2 regions of the Kitasatospora sp. NPDC096077 genome follow, and region 2 is predicted to be linked to the other one. Evidence: riboswitches for the same ligand, from Rfam matches in the RefSeq annotation. Region 2 holds a riboswitch; the other holds the start of a gene.
What was found. Region 2 has a riboswitch for magnesium ahead of ABTZ03_RS14510 (NRAMP family divalent metal transporter). Riboswitches for the same ligand answer to the same signal wherever they lie in the genome.
Positions count from the first base shown of each region.

Region 1: it holds a riboswitch for magnesium, as region 2 does, so the genes downstream of both, ABTZ03_RS17815 (NRAMP family divalent metal transporter) here and ABTZ03_RS14510 (NRAMP family divalent metal transporter) in region 2, are expected to answer to the same signal.

Region 1 covers NZ_JBEOSV010000018.1:19,508-30,513, forward strand. Annotated here, with positions in the region: gene ABTZ03_RS17800 (Rv1733c family protein) at 1-586, shown strand, start outside; gene ABTZ03_RS17805 (YoaK family protein) at 613-1,290, opposite strand; gene ABTZ03_RS17810 (MgtC/SapB family protein) at 1,386-2,120, opposite strand; gene ABTZ03_RS17815 (NRAMP family divalent metal transporter) at 2,218-3,873, opposite strand; M-box (ykoK) riboswitch at 4,243-4,419, opposite strand; gene ABTZ03_RS17820 (ABC transporter ATP-binding protein) at 4,558-5,358, shown strand; gene ABTZ03_RS17825 (FtsX-like permease family protein) at 5,355-8,096, shown strand; gene ABTZ03_RS17830 (BlaI/MecI/CopY family transcriptional regulator) at 8,347-8,682, shown strand; gene ABTZ03_RS17835 (M56 family metallopeptidase) at 8,679-9,599, shown strand; gene ABTZ03_RS17840 (acetamidase/formamidase family protein) at 9,629-10,651, opposite strand; gene ABTZ03_RS17845 (APC family permease) at 10,648-11,006, opposite strand, start outside.
Region 2 covers NZ_JBEOSV010000012.1:103,290-114,295, reverse strand. Annotated here, with positions in the region: gene ABTZ03_RS14540 (ABC transporter permease) at 1-438, opposite strand, end outside; gene ABTZ03_RS14535 (VOC family protein) at 529-897, opposite strand; gene ABTZ03_RS14530 (hypothetical protein) at 894-1,439, opposite strand; gene ABTZ03_RS14525 (winged helix-turn-helix domain-containing protein) at 1,492-1,914, opposite strand; gene ABTZ03_RS14520 (hypothetical protein) at 2,035-2,271, opposite strand; gene ABTZ03_RS14515 (hypothetical protein) at 2,360-2,698, opposite strand; gene ABTZ03_RS14510 (NRAMP family divalent metal transporter) at 2,799-4,448, opposite strand; M-box (ykoK) riboswitch at 4,801-4,978, opposite strand; gene ABTZ03_RS14505 (YhgE/Pip domain-containing protein) at 5,188-6,516, shown strand; gene ABTZ03_RS14500 (FdhF/YdeP family oxidoreductase) at 6,535-8,802, opposite strand; gene fdhD (formate dehydrogenase accessory sulfurtransferase FdhD) at 8,915-9,829, opposite strand; gene ABTZ03_RS14490 (GreA/GreB family elongation factor) at 9,958-10,425, opposite strand; gene ABTZ03_RS14485 (TIGR02677 family protein) at 10,574-11,006, shown strand, end outside.

The DNA of each region.
Region 1 (11,006 bases), on a different contig from region 2:
CTTCGGTGCCCGGCACGAACCGTTGGCCCGCCCCCTCGACCGGTCCCGCGCCCGCGCCTGGCTGCTCGCCGTGGTCGGGGGCCTGCTGACCGCCGCCCTCTCGGTCGGCGGCGCGCTGCTGCTCTACCGCGCCACCGCACCCCGGGCCGACGCCGACCGGGCCCGGCTGCACCGGATCGAGGCCGTGGTCACCAACACCACCGACCACTCCGCCGCCGCCGGCCGGCTCGCCTCCGGCGGTTACGGCAACCGGACCGATGTCGCGGCCTCCTGGAGCTACCCCGGGCACACCCGGCACTCCGGCCTGGTGGACGCCCCGCGCTCGGCCGTGGCCGGTGCCGCCGTCCAGATCTGGGTCGACCCGGACGGCAACGCCACCGCTCCCCCGGTCGAGCGCGCGGCCCTCGCCGTCTCGGCCGCCTGCACCGGCACCGGCGCCCTGCTCGTGCTGTCCGCCCTCCTGGTCCTCGCCCTGCGACTGCGGCTGCACGCCCTCGACCGGCGGGCCGAGGCCGACTGGACCTCCGGTTGGGCCCGGCTGGAACCGCACTGGAGCGGCCGCGCCGGGCACCGCCGGGAGGAGTGACCGCGACAAGATCCGCCGGACAGGGCCTAGCGGCGTTGCGTCCAGGCCGGTGCCGGGACGGGCCTGGCGGCGCGGTGGGTGAGGGCGGCGACGGCGATCAGCAGCACCAGGGCCAGCGCCAGCGCGGCGGGCACGTTCGCGTGCAGCACCAGCGCGGCACCGAGCAGGGCCCCGGCGAACATCCAGGCCGCCGAGGCGAGCCGGCGCGGGCCGGTGCGGTCCGCGGCGAGGGCGGTGAGGGTCATGGTGAGCACGGTGGTGGTGAGGTCGGGGACCTTGAGCGCGCGGACCACCGCGTTCTGCCCGCCCATCGCGAGGGCGAGCAGGCCGATCAGGGTGTAGCGGGCGGGTGCGGAGGTGTGGCCGACCGCCGCCGCCAGCACGGTGCCCGCGGCGACGAGTACCGCCTGGGCGGCGACGGCGGCGGTCAGCAGGTGCCCCCGGTGCCCGGGCAGGTGCCGGACAAGGTGGCCGCCGGCCAGCGCGCCGAGCAGGAAGGCCGCGAGGGCCGCCAGTGAGGCGGTGGCGGACAGGCCGGGGGCACCGGCCAGGGCGAAGCCGAGGAACACCACGTTGCCGGTCATGTTGGCGACGAAGACGTGCCCGAGCTCCAGGTAGCTGACCGCGTCCACCACCCCGGTGACCAGGGTCAGCACCAGCAGCATCGGGACCAGCGGTCCGTGGTCCGGATCGACTTTCGGCATCGGGCCTCCCGGAGGTTCGTGTGACGGTCCCTCCGTTCTACCTCCTCGGGCCCTCGGGACCCCGCCGACAGCAGCGCTCGCCGGCAGGAGTACGCCTACGCCATCGCCGGGTTGCCGTGGTCGTCGTCCTCCGCGTCCAGGTGCCAGTGCAGGTCCCGGACGCCCGGCTCCAGCGACAGCCGGGTGACGACCTGCTCCAGCGCCGGGGTCACCTGGCCGCTGATGGCGACGGTGGCCCGCAGGCTGGTGGCGTCGCCCTGCTCGGTGCGGCGGGCGCGCAGGCCGGTGGGCGAGAGGCCGGAGCCGGCCAGGGCCTGGAGCAGCAGGGCGCGGATGTGGGTCTCGGACTTGCGGTCGCACTCCAGGTGGACGGTGGCCCGGCTGGTGGAGTCCGGGTCGCTGCCGGCCTGCGGGGCCCGGTCGAGCAGTCGGCCGGCCGGGCGCAGCACGACGTGGACGGCGAGCACGGCGAGCGTGCCCATGGCCGCCAGTTCCAGCTTGCCGGAGGCGGCGAGCACTCCGACGGCGGCCGAACACCACAGCGTGGCGGCGGTGTTGAGGCCGCGGACGCCGGCGCCGTCGCGCAGGATGACGCCACCGCCGAGGAAGCCGATGCCGGAGACGACGTAGGAGGCGACCCGGGTGGGGCTGCCGGTGTCGCCGACCGCCTCGCTGTACAGCACGAACAGGGTGGCGCCGGCCGCCACCAGGGCGTTGGTGCGCAGGCCGGCCATCCGGGCCCGCCACTGGCGCTCGACGCCGATCAGCGCGCCGCAGGCGACGCCGGTGGCGAGCCGGACCAGGAACTCGACGGTGGTCAGGGTGTGCACGACGGCACCTCCTTCACGGGGAAACGGACACGGAAAGGGAACGGACGGGCGGTGAGCCGCTGCCCACCGCCCGTCCGTACGGGAGTCGCTCGGCGACTCAGTGGTTCAGCGCGGTCTGGACGACCTTGATGATGACCATGATCATCGCGATCAGCAGGTAGGCGCGCAGGGCGCCCATGCCGACCTTGCGGGCGGTGGACATGACCGGCCGCTCCAGGGTCTCCAGCGGGGGCATCCGCCAGTTCTCCCGGTCGGTGCGGTCGATCGGGTCCTCCTTGGTGCCGGTGCGGCCGGCCACGAAGAAGTACCCGGCGACCAGCACGCCCGCCACACCGCAACCGGTCATGATCCACAGGATCGCGTCCGAGCTGATGTCCGGCCAGACCACGGCGGCGGTCAGGATCAGCGACAGCATCACCAGCACGCCGACCACCGCGGAGGTGAAGGCGTTGGTCTTGGGACCGTTGCGCCAGGGGCCGAGCACGGCCTTGTCGTTGCAGAGCAGCAGCAGGAAGACGGTGGCGGAGGGCAGCAGCACACCGGCCAGCACCTGGACGAACTGGGTCATCAGACCCTGGAGGTAGTCGGTGGACAGCAGGGTGATCGCCGCGGCGACCACCACCAGGCCCGCGTAGACCGCGTAGAAGCCCTTGGCGCCCTTGACCCCGCGGTGCAGCGAGTGCTTGATGCCGAAGACGTCGCCGATGGCGTAGGCGGTGGAGAGCGAGACCGCGAAGGCGCCGATGATCGAGGCGTCCAGCAGGGCGATCGCGAACAGCACGCCCACCAGGTGGCCGGCCTTGTCCTCCAGGCCCTTGGCCACGGCGGCCGCGTCGGAGAACTGGCCGAAGCCGTCGGTGCCCGCGAAGGCCGCGGCGGTGAAGCCGATCATCGCGGCGGCGCCGATGATCACGATGGCGATGCCGATCCACAGGTCGACCTTCTCGTACTTCATGAAACGCGGGGTGATCCGCTTGTCGATGACGTACGACTGCTGGAAGAACAGCTGCCACGGGGCGACGGTGGTGCCGACGATCGAGACGATGACCAGCATCACGGCGGCGAGCTGGCCGGAGCCGCCCGGCATCTGCGGGACCACGAAGTCGTGGGCCATCTGCGAGGTCTTCGGGTGGACCATGAAGTAGATCGGCACCAGCAGCAGCGAGCCGACGCAGAGCGCGATGGCGACCCGCTCGAAGCGCTGGAAGGAGCCGGTGAAGGCCGAGGCGATGATGATCGCCGCCGCCAGGATGACGGAGGCGACCTTCGGCAGGCCGAGGTACCCGGCCGCGAGTGTCACGCCGATGAACTCGGTGACCAGGGTGAGGGCGTTCAGCAGGAAGAGGTCGATGACGCTGAAGGCGCCCCAGAACTTGCCGAAGCGCTCCAGGATCAGCCGGGCGTGGCCGACGCCGGTGACGGCGCCCAGGCGCAGCACCATCTCCTGGTTGACGTACAGCACCGGGATCAGCAGGGCCAGCGTCCACAGCAGCTGGGTGCCGTAGTTCTGGCCGGCCTGGCCGTAGGTGGAGAAGGCGCCGGCGTCGTTGTCGCCGACCATCACGATCAGGCCGGGGCCGACGATCGCCAGCAGGGTCTTGAGCCGGGCGGAGAGTCCGCGGGGGGCGGAGTCGTCGAGCTTGATGGTGCCGAGCGCGCCCTTGATGTCGCCCACGTGGGCGTCGTCGAGGACGGCGGAGCGGGTCGCGGCGGGAGCGGCGGGAACCTTCGGGTCCAGCATCACGTTGGTCATGGCGGGGCCTCCCTGCCCCCTTCCTGGAGGGGGCGACAGGGGGCACGCAGCAGCGATCCTCCCTGCGGGCGCATGTGGACGCACACGACGTCCGCTCCGTACGGCGACGCTGAGCGGCGGCGGCCGTGCGGGCATGACGGTGCGTCAGGCGGCTTGCGTCGGGGCATGGTTGAGCGCACGACGAAGGCCTGGGTGAACGCGCAGGGAAGGTTGTTACCGCGTGCCGGAGGTGTTCGAGAGCATGCGGGGGTAGGGGCTACTGTGGCCCGGACTATCACAGTCCATGTCTCTCGCCTCCTCCCGGTCGGGGGCGCACCGTCTGTGCGCCGCATCACGACACGGCAAGGAGCACACCGGTCGCAGGAGACCGGTCCACCCCAACTCGTCAGAGCTTTGGCACTCCACGGCGTGTCCAGCCGGATCGGCCGGAAGCCACTTGGGGTCAACCCTTAACTCGGGAAGACCTGTCCTGAACCTGGGCGTCTCTCGACGTCGTCGGGTCAGTGGCCTGTGTCCGTGAAGACGCCTCACCGAACGAGGTGCCTTTTCAAACCTCGAAAAGCATAGCCCCGGCGCGGCCGCCCCATGTCACCTTTTCGGCTGATCGTCGACACCTTTGTAGAACCTTGACCGAATCCGGGACGGCTTGTGCATCCCCTGGCGGCATATATAGTTCACCGACATATGCAGCTGAACAGCTCACGAGGGGGAACTGTGTCCCACATCGATCCGAGCCGGCCCGCGCCCGTCCTGCAGCTGGCCGGGGTCTCCCGGGTGCACGGCCGCGGCGCCGCCGAGGTGAACGCCCTGCGCGGGGTCGACCTGACCGTCCACGCGGGCGAGTTCGTCGCCGTGATGGGCCCGTCCGGCTCCGGCAAGTCGACCCTGCTCACCCTGGCCGGCGGGCTGGACCTGCCCAGCGAGGGCCAGGTGCTGGTCGAGGGCGTCGCGCTCGGCGGCCTCGGCAAGGGCAAGCTCGCCGACCTGCGGCGACGCTCCGTCGGGTACGTCTTCCAGGACTACAACCTGATCCCGGCGCTCACCGCCGCCGAGAACATCGCCCTGCCGCGCGAGCTCGACGGCGTCTCCGGCCGCACCGCCCGCCGCGAGGCCCTCGCCGCCCTGGAGGAGCTCGGCATCGGTGAGCTCGCCGACCGCTTCCCCGACGACATGTCCGGTGGCCAGCAGCAGCGCGTCGCCATCGCCCGCGCCCTGATCGGCGAGCGCCGACTCGTCCTCGCCGACGAACCCACCGGCGCGCTCGACTCCGCCACCGGCGACGCCGTGCTCGCCGTGCTGCGCGCCCGCTGCGACGCCGGGGCGGCCGCCATGATGGTCACCCACGAGGCCGCGCACGCCAGTTGGGCGGACCGGGTGATCCACCTGCGGGACGGCGCGGTCGCCTCGGAGAGCGTCGGACGCCGCTCCGGCGGCTGCCCGGCCGCCGTCCACCGGCCCAACCACCTGGACGGGGCGGCCCGATGAGGATCGGAGCGTGGAAGGTCGCGCTGCGGATCGCCCGGCGCGACGCGCTGCGGGCCAAGGGGCGCAGCGCCCTGATCCTGGCCATGATCGCGCTGCCCGTCCTCGGGGTCACCGGCGCCGACGTGGTCCACCGCAGCGGGCAGCTGACCCCGGGCGAACGGGTCGAGCGGGTGGTCGGCCGCGCGGACGCCCTGGTCACCGCGCTCAGCCCGGGCCAGACCGTCGAACAGGCCCCGGTCGCCGAGGACGGTGCCTTCGTCGCCCAGCCCCGGCCCGGACAGCAGCCCACGCCCGAGCAGCTGAAGGGCGCGAGCACCGATCCGGCCACCCTGGTCGGCTCGCTGCTGCCGCCCGGCAGCACGCTCACCCCGGTCCGGAGCGGACCGGAGACCGGCGCGACCTCGCCCGAGGGACTGGTCCGCACCCTCACCACCGAGGCCGACCTCGGCGACCCGGTCTGGCACGGCCGGCTGAACCTGGTCAAGGGCCGCGCCCCCGGCGCCCCGCACGAACTGGCCGCCACCCAGGCCTTCCTGGACCACTCCGGGCTCCCGCTCGGCGGCACCACCACCGTCCAGGGGCTGGAGCGCACCACCTTCACCATCACCGGTGTGGTGGAGCACCCGGACGACCTCGGCAAGGTCGAACTCGTCGCCAGGCCGGGCGAGTTGCTCGACCAGCTGGCCGCCGCCGCGGACCCCGCGGACCCCGGCGCCAAGCAGGCCCAGGGCGGGCACGGATCCTGGCTGGTGCACCTGCCGGGCGGGGTCGCCCTCGACTGGGCCCGGGTCCAGCTGTTCAACGCCCACGGCTACACCCTCACCGCGCGCTCGGTCGCGCTCGACCCGCCGGCGGAGCGGGCTGTCCCCTACTACCGGGACTCCACCGTCTTCCACGACCCCGCCGACGGCAACAGCACCAAGGTCGTGGTCGCCACCGTGACCGGGATGGGCCTGCTGGAGGTCGCCCTGCTCGCCGGGCCCGCCTTCGCGGTCGGCGCCCGCCGCTCCCGCCGCCAGCTCGCCCTGCTCGGCGCCGCGGGCGGCCGGCGCGGCCACATCGGCGCGGTGGTGCTCGGCGGCGGGCTGGTGCTCGGCCTGGCCGGGGCAGCCGTCGGCGTGGTCGCCGGCACCGCCGTGGTCGCCGTGCTCCAGCCGGTGGTCGAGGAGGTCGGCGGCGCGCGCTTCGGACACTTCGCCCTTCCCCCGCTGGACCTGCTGGCCATCGCCGGGGTCGGCCTGTGCACCGCCCTGCTCGCCGCCGCGCTGCCGGCCTGGCAGGCCGCCCGGCGCAGCGTCACCGCCGGGCTCACCGGGCGGGACACCGTCCGGGCGCCCAGCCGCCTGGTCACCGTGGCCGGCGTGGTGCTGATCCTCGGCGGCGGCGCGATCGCGATGTACGGCGCCGGCGCGGTGAGCCACGGGCGCACCGTGGTCAGTACCTACGACGCCCGCACGCTGATCGTGCTCGGCGGCTCGGTCGCCGCCGAACTCGGGCTGCTGGCCTGCACCCCGGTGCTGGTCGCGCTGTTCGGCCGGTTCGCCGGACGGCTGCCGCTCGGCCCCCGGCTGGCGCTGCGGGACTCCGCCCGCAACCGCTCGCGCACCGCGCCCGCCGTCGCCGCGGTGATGGCCGCGGTCGCCGGGGCGGTCGCCATCGGGGTGTACAGCACCAGCACCGACGCCGAGAACCGGCGTGACTACCGGCCGCAAGCTCCTTACGGCGCCGTGCAGTTGACCAGCCACCGGGACGGTCCGCAGGCCGCCGAGCTGCCGGCCGCGGTGGAGCAGGAGCTGACCGGGCTCGGCCAGCGCGCCGACATCGGCCAGGTGGTCTACAAGTTCTGCGACAACTGCTCCAGCGCCGTCCAGCTCAAGGGCCCGGTCGACTGGCACACGCTCAGCGCACCGCCGCACCTGGCCACCGGCGACGCCACCCTGCTGCACAACCTGTTCGACCTCCGCGATCCGGCGGCCGAACAGGCGCTGGCCGCCGGGAAGTTGCTGGTCTTCGACCGCACCCTGGTCGGCGCCGACGGCAAGGCCGTGCTGATGCTGCGCGGGGGCGGCGGCGCGCCGCTGCAGCCCGGGCAGATCCCCAAGCCCGACCTCCAGGAGGTCCCGGTGGACGCGGTGCTGGTCGACAACCCGAACGCCGCCCGCTTCGCCCAGGGGCTGATGCCCGCCTCCGCGCTGGCCAAGCTCGGTCTCGCCTCGGCGCCCCAGGGCGCGGTCTGGCGCCCGGCCACCCCGCCCGACCGCAAGGCGCAGCAGCGGGCCGCGGCCGTCGCCGCCCAGCTGGACCACTACTCCGAGCTGGACGTCGAGCGCGGCTACCAGTCCAAGGGCGACGCGCTCACCCTCGCGCTCAGCGGCTTCGCCGCGCTGGTGGTGCTCGGCGCCGCCGGGATCGCCACCGGACTCGCCGCCGCCGACTCCCGGCAGGACCAGGCCACCCTGGCCGCCGTCGGCGCCCCGCCGCGGATCCGCCGGACCATGGCGGGCCTCCAGTGCGGGCTGATCGCCCTGCTCGGGGCGCTGCTGGGGGCGGCCAACGGCTTCGTCCCGGCGGTCGGGCTGCTGAAGTCCCGGGCCAGCGGGTTCGGGTCGAAGCCGATGATCCTCAGCGCGCCGTGGGGGGAACTGCTGCTGGTGGTGCTGGTGCTGCCGGTGGTGGCGGGGCTGCTCGCGGCGCTGTTCACCCGCTCCAGGGTGCCGCTCGCGCGGCGGCTGTCCTGAGCGCCCACTCCGACCCGAGCACCTGCTCCGGTCACCGGGCGAGCACCTTCGACACCTGCTGAGCACGACCCGAGCACCACCCGGGCACCTCCCGGATCCCGTGGGCGCCCGTCTCCGTCACCCGGAGGCGGGCGCCCGGCGCTCGCCGTACCATGGGCCGCGTTCCAGCGGGCGAAGGGCGCCGGCGACCGGTTCGGTGAGGGAGACGAGGGCGGTGCTACGGGGTTTCGGCGATCTCGAGGCCGAGATCATGGACCGGCTCTGGTCCTGGGGCCGGCCGGCCACCGTGCGCGAGGTGGTCGACGACCTCCAGCGGCAGCGGGCGGTGGCGTACACCACCGTGACCACCGTCGCCGACATCCTGCACACCAAGGGCTGGCTGCGCCGGGACAAGGTCGGCCGCGCCTGGGTGTACGAGCCGACCTGCACCCGGGAGGCGTACACCGCCGAGCTGATGCACCAGGCGCTGGAGACCACCCCCGACCGGGCCGGCGCGCTGCTCCGGTTCGTCGACCGGATCAGCGGGGACGAGGCGTCCGCACTGCTCGCCGCCCTCGAACAGGTGAAGGCCCGGGACGCCGAGTGACGCTCGCCCTGCTCGGCCTCCACCTGGCCGTGACCGGCGTGCTGCTGCCCCGCCGGCTGGTCGGCTCCGCCCGCCTCCGGGCCCGGCTGCAGGCCCGGCCGGCGCTCGGCGCGGCGCTCTGGCTGGCCCTGATGGCCTCCTTCACCGTCGCCCTGGTGCTCGCGGCGCACCACGCGTTCGACCCCGCCGCGCACGAGCCGACCGGGCTGCTCGGCCTGCTCCCCCACACCGACCGGCTCGGGCCGGTCGTGCCGCACACCCACGACTGGTGGCTGCTGGCCGCCGTCGGCGCGGCGCTCACCGCCGTACTGGCAGCGGTCGGCGCCCGGGCCGGACGGGCCCGGCGGCGGCACCGGGCGGTGCTGGACCTGGTCGCGGTACGGGACCGGCGCTGGGGCGCGCTGGTGCTGGAGCACGCCCGGCCGACCGTCTACTGCCTGCCCGGGCGGCGCTCCCGGGTGGTGCTGTCGCGCGGGGCGCTGCGGCTGCTGGACGACCGGCAGTTGGCCGCGGCCGTCGCCCACGAGCACGGGCACCTGCGCGGCCGCCACCACCTGTTCCGGCTGCCCGCCGACACCTTCGCGCTGCTGCTGGGCCCGCTGCCGCTGGCCCGGCTGGGGCGCTCGGAGGTGGCGCTGCTGTTGGAGATGGCGGCGGACGATGCGGCGCTGCGGTCGGTGTCCCGGAGTGAACTGGCCTCGGCGCTCTGCGCGTTGGCGACCTCCGGAGCGACTCCGGGGGTCGCTCCCGGGACTGCTCCCGGGGACGCGTTCGGAGTCGCCTCCACCGGGGTGCTGGACCGGGTGCGCCGACTGGCCCGGCCGGGCGGCGACCGGCGGCGTCGACTGGCCTGGGGCCTGGTGGTGTCGACGCTGCCGGCGCTGCCGTACCTGCTGGCCTGCGCGCCGTACCCGTAACGGTGGGGTGGCGGTCGGCGGGTCGGCGTCTAGCGGTGCCGCAGGTACGCCGCCGCGCTCTCGCGCAGCCGGTCGTGCAGGCCGTCGTAGGCGCGGGTCCGGCCCAGCACCCGCTTGGGCAGCTTGGCGACCATCGTGTAGTTGGTGTCGCAGACGTTCGCGGCCGGGGCCAGGCCGGCCTGGCTGACCAGCTGGTAGGCGTCCAGCTGGTCCAGGCCGAGCAGGCCGCCGGTCCAGCCGACCAGGTCGTGCTGGCTGATCCGGAAGGCGTCCTCCAGCGGGCGGGCGGAGCCGGTGCTGATCAGGAAGTCGTCGTTCTCCAGCCGGGGCCAGGCCGGTCCGCCGCCCTTGACCAGGTCGACGATCACGGTGGTGCGCATCGCCGCCTCCACCGCCGTCCCGCAGACCTCCCCCTCGCCCTGGCGGGCGTGGCCGTCGCCGATGGCGAGCAGGCCGCCCTCGACGTTGACGCCGAAGTACGCCGTGGTGCCGGCCCGCAGCTCCGGGGTGTCCAGGTTGCCGCCGTGGGCGCCCGGGGTGATCGAGGCCAGCACCTCCCCGGCCGCCGGGGCGACGCCGACCGTGCCGTGCATCGGGTCCAGCGGCAGGTCGACCGTGAACCCGCCGTGCCGGGCCCGGAACCGGCAGAGGCCGGCCTCGACGTCCAGGTCGTAGACCCAGACCCGTTCCTCCAGCGGCTGGTGCAGCATCGCCGTGCTGTGGGTCGCGGTCAGTGCGCCGAAGTGCGGGAAGGTGCTGGAGATGCCGTGGTCGCGGGCCGGGGTGATCTCCACGAAGTGCACCGCGAGCAGGTCGCCGGGCTCGGCGCCGGCCACCGCGATCGGGCCGGTGACCGGGTTGAGGTAGGGGAAGACGCACACCTGGCTGGGCAGGTCGCCGGTGCCGCGCACCTTGCCGCCGAAGCAGTCCTCGGTGCTCAACTCGACGACGGCGCCGGGCCGGACGGTCAGCAGCGGGGCGCGGCCGCCGAAGGTGTAGGCGTAGTCCTCGGGGGTCGGGAACAGCTGAACGACGGTCTCGGGCAGGCTCACTTGCTCTCCTCCGGAGTGGTTTCCACGGTGGGCACGGTGTCGGTCTCGGTGCCGGTGCCGGTCTCGGTCTCGGTGACGGCGAGTCGGGGCCGGCGGCCGGTCGCCATCAGCCCGGTCAGCACGACCGCGCCGATCAGCAGCCAGACGAAGCCCAGCCGCTGGGCCGCGATATTGGCGTTGACGACGACGTACCCGAGGATCGCGAAGCCGATCGCGGGGGCGATCAGGTGCCGCCAGTAGTCCCTGCTGCGCTGCCGGACCAGGTAGTGGACGACCACCGCCACGTGCAGGACCAGGAAGGTGGTCAGCGCCCCGAAGTTGACCAGGGTGCTGAGCAGGGTGATGCCGTCCTTGC
Region 2 (11,006 bases):
CATCGAGCCGGGGAACAGCGCCAGGAAGCCGGTCACCGCGACGGTCAGGAAGGCGAGCACCGGCACCGACTGGAGGATGTCCAGGGCCGGGATCAGCACCCGTTCCAGCCGGCGGCTGCGGGCGGCGGCGTAGGCGTAGCCGAAGGTGAAGAGCACCGAGACGACGAGGGCGGCGAACATCCGCAGCAGGGAGCGCGCGGCGTCGTACGGCAGCCGGGCCGGGTCGGTGTCCACGGCGGCGTCGCGCGCGGTGGAGAACCGCACGGTGGTGCCCTGTCCGGCCCGCAGGGCGATGTAGAGCAGCACCAGGACGGCGGCCGCCACGAGCACGTCCACCCAGCTCATCCGGGCCGGGCGGCGCCCGGTCCGGGACAGCCGTGAGCCCCGGGACGGGCCCGGGGCGGACTTCTGGAGGGACGGGAAGGACGGGAAGGACATGGCGGGGACCTCCGGCACGCAAACCCGGGCAGTCTGCTCCCTTCTGACGTCCGTACGCAAATGGACCGTTGTCGGCGCGGTCGGGGACGGCTACCCGACGGCTTCGACGAACTCCAGCAGGTTGCCCACCGGGTCGGTGGTGTAGAAGCGGCGGCCGGGCGGCAGGCTGTCGTCCCAGACCACCTGGGCGCCGAGTTCGGCGAGCCGCAGGGCGAACTCGTCGATCTCGCAGACCGCCATCCCCGGGTGGGCCTTGGTGTTGGGGCGGAAGCGCTCGTCGATGCCGAGGTAGAGCCGCACCCGTCCGCCGTCGGCGGCGAACCAGCACCCGCCGCGTCCGCTCAGCGGCTGGGGCTTGGGGATCTCGGCCATCTGCAGGACGTCGCCGTAGAAGGCGCGCAGCAGGGCCTCGCAGCCGGGCGGTGCGGAGAGCTGGACGTGGTCGAGGGCCGTGATCACTGCGGCCTCCTTCGGGACGGGGCTTCGGACGGGGCTTCGTACGGGGTTTCGGACAGGACTTCGGACGGGGCTGAGGTGTTCTGCTTCCGGGCGGCGGCGACCAGCAGCCGGGCGGTGGGGGTGGGCAGGTCGAGGTGGTGGGCGATCCACTGCGGGTCGTGCCCGTGGGTGGCGAACACCCAGGCGGTGTAGAGCCGGTTCAGCCCGGGGGCGTCGGGGGCCAGCAGCAGCGGACGGACCTGCTCCATCGGGAAGCCCTCCAGCGAGCGGGCGCTGAACCACTGGGCGTCGTCCTCGCCGGCGGCGACCCGCTCGGCGACCGACCGGCCCGCCCGCTGCCGGCTGTGCGCCAGCAGCAGGGCGAGCAGCAGGCCCACCACCGAGGCGCCGATGAGCACGCCGGAGAGGAACAGCCGCAGCGGGGCGGGGGCGACGCCGACGGCGAGGCCCTCGACGGCGAGCAACAGGAGGACGCCGCTCAGCGCCGTCGTTCGGCCGGTCCAGGGCAGGGACCAGGTGCGGGGCAGGGCGGTTCTGATCACGGGGGTGTCCTCCTTGTTCTGCGCTTGGTCGTCTCCGGTCCGCCGCGGTGGTTCAGGCGGCGCGGACCAGTCGGGGGTCGTACTTGTAGCCGATCTGCCGGACGGTGGCGATCGCGTCCCGGTGGCCGGGGCCGAGCTTGCGGCGGATCCGGGCGATGTGGGTGGCGATGGTGCGGGTGTCGCCGGTGTCCGGGCGGCCCCAGACGTTCTCCATCAGCTGGCGGCGGGAGTGCACCCGCAGGGGGTTGCCGACCAGGTGGGCGAGCAGTTCGAACTCCAGGAACGGCAGGTTGAGCGACTGGCCGTCGACGGTGACGGTGCGCTGCTCGGGGTCCACCACCAGGCCGGGGTCCGGGAGGGTGGCGGTGGCGGTGACGGCGGTGGGCTTCGGGGCGGGTCCGGGGCGACGGGCGGCGGCGGACGCGGCGGCGTGGTCCGAGAAGATGGCGTCGAGCCTGGGGTAGCGCACGGCCATGGCGATGCTCCTTCGGCGAGTACGGCTGGTACGGCGCGGACGGCCGGCACCGCGACTACGGCGGTGCGGCGGGTACGGCGGTACGGCGAACGGGGTCGGGGGGTGGGGGTGGGGGTGGGCTCAGCGCCCGGCGTGCCAGGAGGCTTCCAGCCGGGTGGTGCCGTCCGGCGCGGTCACCGTGCGCCAGTCGGCCCGCAGCGCGGTCCGGCGGCCGCCGGTCGGCAGCGCGGCGGCCTGCAGCACGGTGTGGTCCAGCGGGCTGGCCGCCAGGCGTCGACCCACCGCGGCGAGGGCGGCGCGCAGTCGGCCGCGATCGGTGGACGGGAGGGTGGGCTGGAAAGCGGCAACGATGGACATGGCAGGTCACCTCCGTGACAGGGCCAGGAAACACGGACAAGTGCGCTGATACGCGCGGGAGTTGCTGAAAGCTCAGCTGGCGGAGGACTCAGGCGGCGGGCGCGGCGACACTCGCGGCGGCACTCGCGGTGGCGGCCCGGTGCTGGGCGGCGGCGAGGGCGAGGCGGTGCGCGGCGGCCGGCGGGAGGTCCGCGAAGCGGGCGAGCCAGTCCGGGCGGTGGCCCTGCCGGGCCAGCAGATACGCCAGGTGGACGCGGGGCTCGTACGCGGAGGCCGGGCTGTTGGCGGTGCCCGAGTAGGGGCAGGAGCCGGGGTCGTCGAGGCGGTAGGCGCGCTCGACGCCGTCGTGCAGGGCGAGCCGGATGTTCGGGCAGCGGTGGAACGTGGGCTGCTGGAACGGGAGTTCGTGGATCAGGGTGGTGCGCATGGCCGTACTGCCTTCCTTCCCCGGGGTGGGGCGGTCGAGGGTTCCGGGGTGGGGCCGGGGGCGGCGGCGGTGGTGACGGGCGCCGCCCCCGGCGTTCGGATCAGTGGTTCAGGGCGGTCTGGACGACCTTGATGATGACCATGATCATCGCGATCAGCAGGTAGGAGCGCAGGGCGCCCATGCCGATCTTGCGGGCGGTGGACATGACCGGCTTCTCCAGGGTCTCCAGCGGGGGCATCCGCCAGTTCTCCCGGTCGGTGCGGTCGATCGGGTCCTCCTTGGTGCCCTTGCGGCCGAAGGTGAAGAAGTACCCGGCGACCAGGACCCCGGCCACACCGCAGCCGGCCATGATCCAGAGCAGCGCGTCCGAGCTGATGTCCGGCCACACCACCGAGGCGGTGAGGATGAGCGACAGCATGACCAGGATGCCGACCACCGCGGAGGTGAAGGCGTTGGTCTTGGGACCGTTGCGCCAGGGGCCGAGCACGGCCTTGTCGTTGCAGAGCAGCAGCAGGAAGACGGTGGCGGAGGGCAGCAGCACACCGGCCAGCACCTGGACGAACTGGGTCATCAGACCCTGGGCGTAGTCGGTGGACAGCAGGGTGATGGCGGCGGCCACCACGACCACGCCGGCGTAGATGCCGTAGAAGCCCTTGGCGCCCTTGACCCCGCGGTGCAGCGAGTGCTTGATGCCGAAGACGTCGCCGATGGCGTAGGCGGTGGAGAGCGAGACGGCGAAGGCGCCGATGATCGAGGCGTCCAGCAGGGCGATCGCGAACAGCACGCCGACCACGTGGCCGGCCTTGTCCTCCAGGCCCTTGGCGATGGCGCCCGCGTCGGAGAACTGGCCGAAGCCGTCGGTGCCCGAGAAGGCGGCGGCGCAGAAGCCCATCATGGCGGCGGCGCCGATGATCACGATGGCGATGCCGATCCACAGGTCGGCCTTCTCGTACTTCATGAAGCGCGGGGTGATCCGCTTGTCGATGACGTACGACTGCTGGAAGAACAGCTGCCACGGGGCGACGGTGGTGCCGACGATGGAGACGATCAGCAGCATGACGGTGGCGAGCTCACCCGAGCCGCCCGGCATCTGCGGGACCACGAAGTCGTGGGCCATCTGCGAGGTCTTCGGGTGGACCATGAAGTAGATCGGCACCAGCAGCAGCGAGCCGACACACAGCGTCACCGCGACCCGCTCGAAGCGCCGGAAGGAGCCGGTGAAGGCCGAGGCGATGATGACCGCTGCCGCCAGGATGACGGAGGCGACCTTCGGCAGGCCCAGGTACCCGGCCGCGAGTGTCACGCCGATGAACTCGGTGACCAGGGTGAGGGCGTTCAGCAGGAAGAGGTCGATGACGCTGAACGCGCCCCAGAACTTGCCGAAGCGCTCCAGGATCAGCCGGGCGTGCCCGACGCCGGTGACGGCGCCCAGGCGCAGCACCATCTCCTGGTTGACGTACAGCACCGGGATCAGCAGGGCCAGCGTCCACAGCAGCTGGGTGCCGTAGTTCTGACCGGCCTGGCCGTAGGTGGAGAAGGCGCCGGCGTCGTTGTCGCCGACCATGACGATCAGGCCGGGGCCGACGATCGCCATCAGGGTCTTGAGTCTCGCGCTCAGTCCCTCGCGCGGTGCGTTGTCATCGAGCTTGATGGTGCCGAGCGCACCTTTGATGTCGCCCACGTGGGCGTCGTCCAGCACGGCGGTGCGCTGTGCGGGGATCTTGGAGTCGAGGGTCGAGTTGGTGGTCATGGCGTTCCTCCCGGGTACCCCTGGCAGGAGGGGTGGTTGGGGACGCGCGGCAGCAATTCCCCCTGCGTGCGGGCACGACGCATCGGCGCGCGGCGGCGTCGGCCCGGGCGGACGGGCGCGGGCACGGCGAAGCCGCGTGCGTGGTGCTGGTGCTGTGTGCTGATGCGTCGTCAGGTCAACGCGCAGGGAAGGTTGTTACCGCGTGCCGGAGGTGTACGAGGACAAGCGGGGGCAGGGGCAACTGTGGCCCGGACTACTGCAATCCATGTCTCTCGCCTCCTCCCGGTCGACGCACCCCGTGGTGCGTGTCATCGACGCGGCAAGGAGTTCACCGGCGCGCGGAACGGCGACCGGTTCACCCCAACTCGTCAGAGCTTTGGCACTCCACGGCGTGTCCAACCCGCTTGGGCCGGAAGCCACTTCGGATCAACCCTTAGGTCGGGAAGATCTGTCCTAACCCTGGGCGTCTCTCGACGTCGTCGGATCAGTGGCCTGTGTCCGTGAAGAAGCCTCACCGAACGAGGTGCCTTCTTCAAACCTCGAAAAGCATAGCCCCGGCGAAGAGCGTTACTTGCGTACTTGGTAGAACCTTTACCTTTCTCCGCGCGTGACACCCGCCCGGGTGACGCGGGTTTGACCGGCGTGTGACCACGGAACGACTTCCCGCCGTGACGGCGGCACCGCACCGGCCGTACCGGCAGCGCACGGCATCCGCCCGTGCCCGAACCCGAGGGATGGCATGGCGACCGCAGGCTCCCAGGAGGCTCCCCGGCAGGTTCCCCCGCAGGCCAGGGCGCTGACCCTCGCCCGGAAGCCCAAGCTCTGGCTCTTCCCGGGCATCCTGTGCGCCCTGGTGGCCGTGCTGCTCTCGCTGCTCTACCTGGGCGGCATCGTCAACCCGACCGGGCACCTGCACCGGCTGCCGATCGCCCTGGTGAACGCGGACCAGGGCCCGCCCCCGCCCGGCCGGCCGGTCGGCTTCGGCACCGAGCTGACCAGGGCCGTGATCGCCGGTACCCCCGGCGACACCGTGGACTGGCGGCAGACCGACGAGGCCGGTGCCCGTGACCTGCTCGCCTCCGGCAAGGTCTACGGCGCGCTGCTCGTCCCCGCCGACTTCACCGCCGCCGTCGGCCGGCTGGTCACCGGCGGTGCCACCGGGCGCCCCACCCTCACCGTCCTCACCAACCCCGGCCTGGGCAGCCTCGGCTCCTCGATGGCCGCCCAGATCGCCCAGAACGCCGCCCACCAGGCCTCGGTCGCGGCCGGAGCGCAGCTCCTCGCCGCCGTACCGGCGCCGAAGGCCCAGGCCCAAGGCGCCCCGACCCCCGACACCGGTGCCACCGCCCGGCTGCTGCTCGCCGACCCGTTCGCCGTGGCCACCCAGGTCGGCCACCCGATCGGCAGCCACAGCGGCCTCGGCCTCAGCGCCTTCTACTACACCCTGCTGGCCGTCCTGACCGGCTTCATCGGCGGCAACATCATCCACAACGGCGTCGACGGCGCCCTGGGCTACAGCGACAGCGAGATCGGCCCCTGGCACACCCGCCGCCCCACCGTCCCGATCAGCCGCACCCAGACCCTGCTGCTCAAGATGCTGATGACCGCCGGGATCATGCTGGTCACCACCTCCCTGGTGCTGCTCTGCACGGCCGGCGTCCTCGGCATGGACGCCCCGCACCAGGCGCTGCTGTGGCTGTTCGCCTACTGCGCCAGCCTGGCCGTCGGCCTCGGAGTGCAGGCGATCAACGCCGCGTTCGGCGGGATCGGGCAGCTGGTGTCCATGTTCGTCTTCATCGCGCTGGCCCTGCCCTCCTCCGGGGCGACCGTGCCGCTGCAGGCGGTGCCCGGCTTCTACCGCTTCCTCGGCGTCTTCGAGCCGATGCGCCAGCTGAGCGACGGCATCCGGGCGATCCTCTTCTTCGACGCCCGCTCGGACGCCGGGCTGGCCCGCGGCTGGACCATGATCGCGGTCGGGGTGGTGCTGGCCCTGGCCTTCGGCTTCGGGATGACCCGCTACTACGACCGCAAGGGCCTGCACCGCTGGACGCCCCAGCCGGCGGACTAGCGTGTCAGGGGCGGCTGTTCACGACCTGGTCACCGTCACCTTCAGGTGCTTCATGATCGGCTGGTCGCTCTGGGTGCTGTGGTCCCCGATCGCGCACAGCACGTTCAGCTCCGGCATGTACCCGGCCGCGCAGCCGCGCGGGATGTCGTACGGGATCGCCAGGTAGCCGTGCACCGAGCGGGTGGAGCCGTCCCGGGCGGTGCTGGTGACGTCCACCGGGTCGAACTCGGCGATGCCGCGCTCGCGCATGTCCTCCCGGTTCAGGAAGACCAGCGTCCGCAGGTTCTTCACGCCCCGGTAACGGTCGTCGTCCGAGTAGATGGTGGTGTTCCACTGGTCGTGCGAGCGCATCGTGCCCAGCGCCAGGGTGCCCGGTTCGGGGACGACGTCGGGCAGCGGGGCGGCGGAGAACTCCGCCTTGCCGGTGCGGGTGAGGAAGACCAGTTCGCGGGCCGGCTGCTTGATCCGGAAGCCCAGCGGCAGCCGCACCCGGCGGTTGAAGTCCTCGAAGCCGTCCAGCACTTCGGCCATGGTGTCGCGGATCCGGTCGTAGTCCTCGACGTACCACTCCCACGGGGTGGCGCTGTCCGGCAGCGCCGCGCGGGCCATCCCGGCGACGATCGCGGGCTCGGAGAGCAGGTGCGGCGAGGCCGGGCGCTTCATCCCGACCGACAGGTGCACCATGCTCATCGAGTCCTCGACCGAGGTGGACTGCACCCCGGCGCGCCGGTGGTCCTTCTCGGTCCGGCCCAGGCACGGCAGGATCAGCGCCCGGCGGCCGTGCACCAGGTGGCTGCGGTTCAGTTTGGTGCTCACCTGCACGGTCAACTCGCAGGCGCGCAGGGCCTCCTGGGTGTACGGGGTGTCCGGCGCGGCGAGCGCGAAGTTGCCGCCCATGCCGACGAACACCGTCACCTCGCCGCGCCGCATCGCCTCGATCGTGCCGACCGTGTCCAGGCCGTGGGCGCGCGGCGGGTCGAACCGGCAGACCGCGCCGAGCCGGTCCAGGAAGGCGTCGGTGGGCCGGTGGTCGATCCCGCAGGTGCGGTTGCCCTGGACGTTGCTGTGCCCGCGCACCGGGGACGGCCCGGCGCCCTCGCGGCCCAGATTGCCGCGCAGCAGCAGGAGGTTGACGATCTCCCGGACGGTGTCCACGCCGTGCTCGTGCTGGGTGACGCCCAGGCACCAGCTGAAGATCGAGCGGTCCGCCTCCCGGTAGACCCGGGCCGCCTCCAGGATCTCGGCCCGGCTCAGCCCGCTCTGGCGCTCGATCTCCGACCAGGGCGTGGCCGCGCAGACGTCGCGGTAGGCGGCGAAGCCGGCGGTGTGGCGCTCGATGAACAGCCGGTCCAGCGCCTTGCGGTCGGTCGCGGACTGCTCCAGGACCGCCTTCGCCATCCCGCGCAGCAGCGCCATGTCGCCGCCGATCCGCACCTGGAGGTTCAACGTGCCGGTCCGGGTGGACCTGTTCAGCGCCATGTCGGTGAAGTCGTGCGGGATGATCGTCCGCCGGGAGGCCGCCTCGATCAGCGGGTTGATGTGCACGATCTGCGCGCCCCGCCGGTACGCCTCGGCGAGCGAGGTGAGCATCCGGGGCGCGTTGGAGGCCGCGTTGACGCCCAGGACGAACAGCGCGTCGGTGACCTCCCAGTCCTTGAGGTCGGCCGTACCCTTCCCGGTGCCCAGCGCCGCCTGGAGCGCCCGACCGCTGGCCTCGTGGCACATGTTGGAGCAGTCCGGCAGGTTGTTGGTGCCCAGCTCGCGGGCCAGCAGCTGGTACAGGAAGGTCGCCTCGTTGCCGAGCCGGCCGGAGGTGTAGAACGCGGCCCGGTTCGGGTCGTCCAGGCCGCGCAGGGTGCGGCCGACCAGCTCGAACGCCGCCTGCCAGCCGATCGGGACGTAGTGGTCGGTCTCCGGGTCGTAGCTCATCGGCTCGGTCAGCCGGCCCTGGTCCTCCAGCGCGAAGTCGCTCCAGCCGGACAGCTCGGTCACCGAGTGGGCGGCGAAGAACTCCCGGCCGACCCGCTTGCGGGTCATCTCCCAGGTGACGTGCTTGATGCCGTTCTCGCAGATGTCCAGGTGCAGGCCCTTGGTGTCGTCCGGCCAGGCGCACCCCGGGCAGTCGAAACCGGTGTTCTCGTGGTTCATCCGCATGACCGCCCGCGGGCCGTCGACGTAGGCGCCCTCGCGCAGCAGGAAGCGGGTGACGCTCTTGGCGGCGCCCCAGCCCGCGGCCGGGTGAGTGTACGGCGCGAACTGCGGCGCCCCGTCGGGGGAGGGGCCCACGGCCTCCGGTCGCGGCTCCGGCTGCGGGGCGGCGGTCTTGTCGACGTCGTCGTCGGAGGTGGTCACGGCACTCGCCTTCCGCGCACGGGTCCTGCTGGGGTCCCGGTCGACGCTACGCCGGGCCGTCGGCCCCCGCGCGTCGAGCGGCCGTGAGCCGGTCGTCCGTCGGGTCCTCCAACGGGTCCGTCGGGTCCTCCGTCCTGGTGGTCTCGATCCGGTCCGGACGGGTGTACACGTTCATCGAGTCGCCGCGCAGGAAGCCGACCAGGGTCAGCCCGCTTTCCTCGGCCAGTTCCGCCGCCAGCGAGGACGGCGCGGAGACGGCGGCGAGCAGCGGGATGCCCGCCATCACGGCCTTCTGGACCAGCTCGAAGGAGGCCCGGCCGCTGACCATCAGCACCGTGCCGCGCGCCGGGAGCAGCCCCTCGCGCAGCGCGTGGCCGACCACCTTGTCCACCGCGTTGTGCCGCCCCACGTCCTCCCGCAGGCAGAGCAGCCGCCCCTCGGCGTCGAACAGTCCGGCCGCGTGCAGGCCACCGGTGCGGTCGAAGACCTTCTGGGCGGCGCGCAGCCGCTCGGGCAGCGCGGACAGCAGCTCCGGGGTGACCCGCAGCCCGTCCTCGGCGACGCTCCACGGCGCGGTGGCGCGCACCGCGTCCAGGCTGGCCTTGCCGCACAGGCCGCAGGAGGAGGTGGTGTAGAAGTTGCGCTCCAGCGAGGCGTCCGGGGCGGGCACCCCGGCGGCGAGCGCCACGTCCACCACGTTGTAGGTGTTGCCGCCGTCGGCGGTGGCCCCGGCGCAGTAGCGGATCCCGGCCAGGTGGTCGGCGGCGTGCAGCACGCCCTCGCCGGCCAGGAAGCCGACCGCCAGGTCGAAGTCGTTGCCGGGGGTGCGCATGGTCACCGTGAGCGGGCGGCCGCCGACCCGGATCTCCATCGGCTCCTCGGCGGCCAGGGTGTCGGGTCGGTGCGCGGGCACGCCCTGGCGCAGCCGCAGCACCCGGCGGCTCACGGTCACTCGGCCCATGGCGGTCGGCTCCTCGGTGTGGTCCGGTCGGTTCGGTTCGTACATTCGATTCGTACGGAGGAATCCTCTCGCAGCACCGTCCGGACCGCCGACCTGCTCCGCCGCGCCGCCCCACGCCGTCCCGTCTCCTAAGCGGCGTCACCCACCGCCAGCACGACCGCGCTCGCCGCGCCGCCCGGCGTCTCGTAGGTCACCCGCTCCCCGGCGTGCCGGCCCAACAGCGCCTTCCCGAGCGGACTGTCGTACGTCACCAGGGTCAACTCCCGTTCCTCGGCCAGCTCGGAGATCTCGACGGTCTCCTCCTCGCCGTCCCCGAACCGCACCTTGACGGTCGAGCCCACCCCGATCACGTCCGTCGACGGCGCCCCAGCCACCTCGGCCTCCCGCAGCCGCCCCTCCAGCTCGACGATCCGCCGGTCCAGCCGGGTCACCTCCGACGCCCGCTGCAACTCGTCCGCCGCGTCCGCCCGGTCCCCCACCGGATCCTCCCCCCGCAGGGTCGCGGCCACCTCCCCCCGCTCCGTCCGCAGCTGCGCCAACTCCTCGCGCACCGCCCGCAGCCCCTCGGCACTGATCGGTTCCGGACCACCGCTCATCGCACGCTCCCGGGTCTCTCGCCACACCCTCAAGCACCGGCCATCCCATTACCCCACCCCGCCGCGCCCCCGGCAAATCCTCGCCGAAGTCGTCCCGGATTCGATGAACTGGTTCGCCTGGATACCGACCTCCGGCACAATGACGCCCATGACCAGCGCCGACGACCCGAGCTCGAGCCCACAGGTCGGCGACCCGGGCCGTTCCGACGGGCGGTACCGGCCGTTCGCGCATCTCATCGCCGACCACTCGGAGCTCTACCGGCAGGTGATGGGGGTGTTCGTCCGGGCCAAGCAGGAGTTCACCGTCCATCTGCGTCCCGAGGACGTCCACCTGGGCCTCGCGCCGGAGGGGCGGCCGCCGTTGGAGGCGGTGGCCACCGCGCTGGAACGGCTGGCCAAGTGGGGGAATCTGCGGGCCGATCCGGACACCGGCCGGGTCACGGCGCTGGAGGACTTCTACCGGTCCCGGCACATCTACCAGCTGACCCGTGAGGGCGAGGCCGCCGAGGAGGCGCTGGGCGCGTACGACGAAGCGCTCGGCCGACGCGGCGAGTTGCAGGCGGTCGCCCTCGCCGACATCG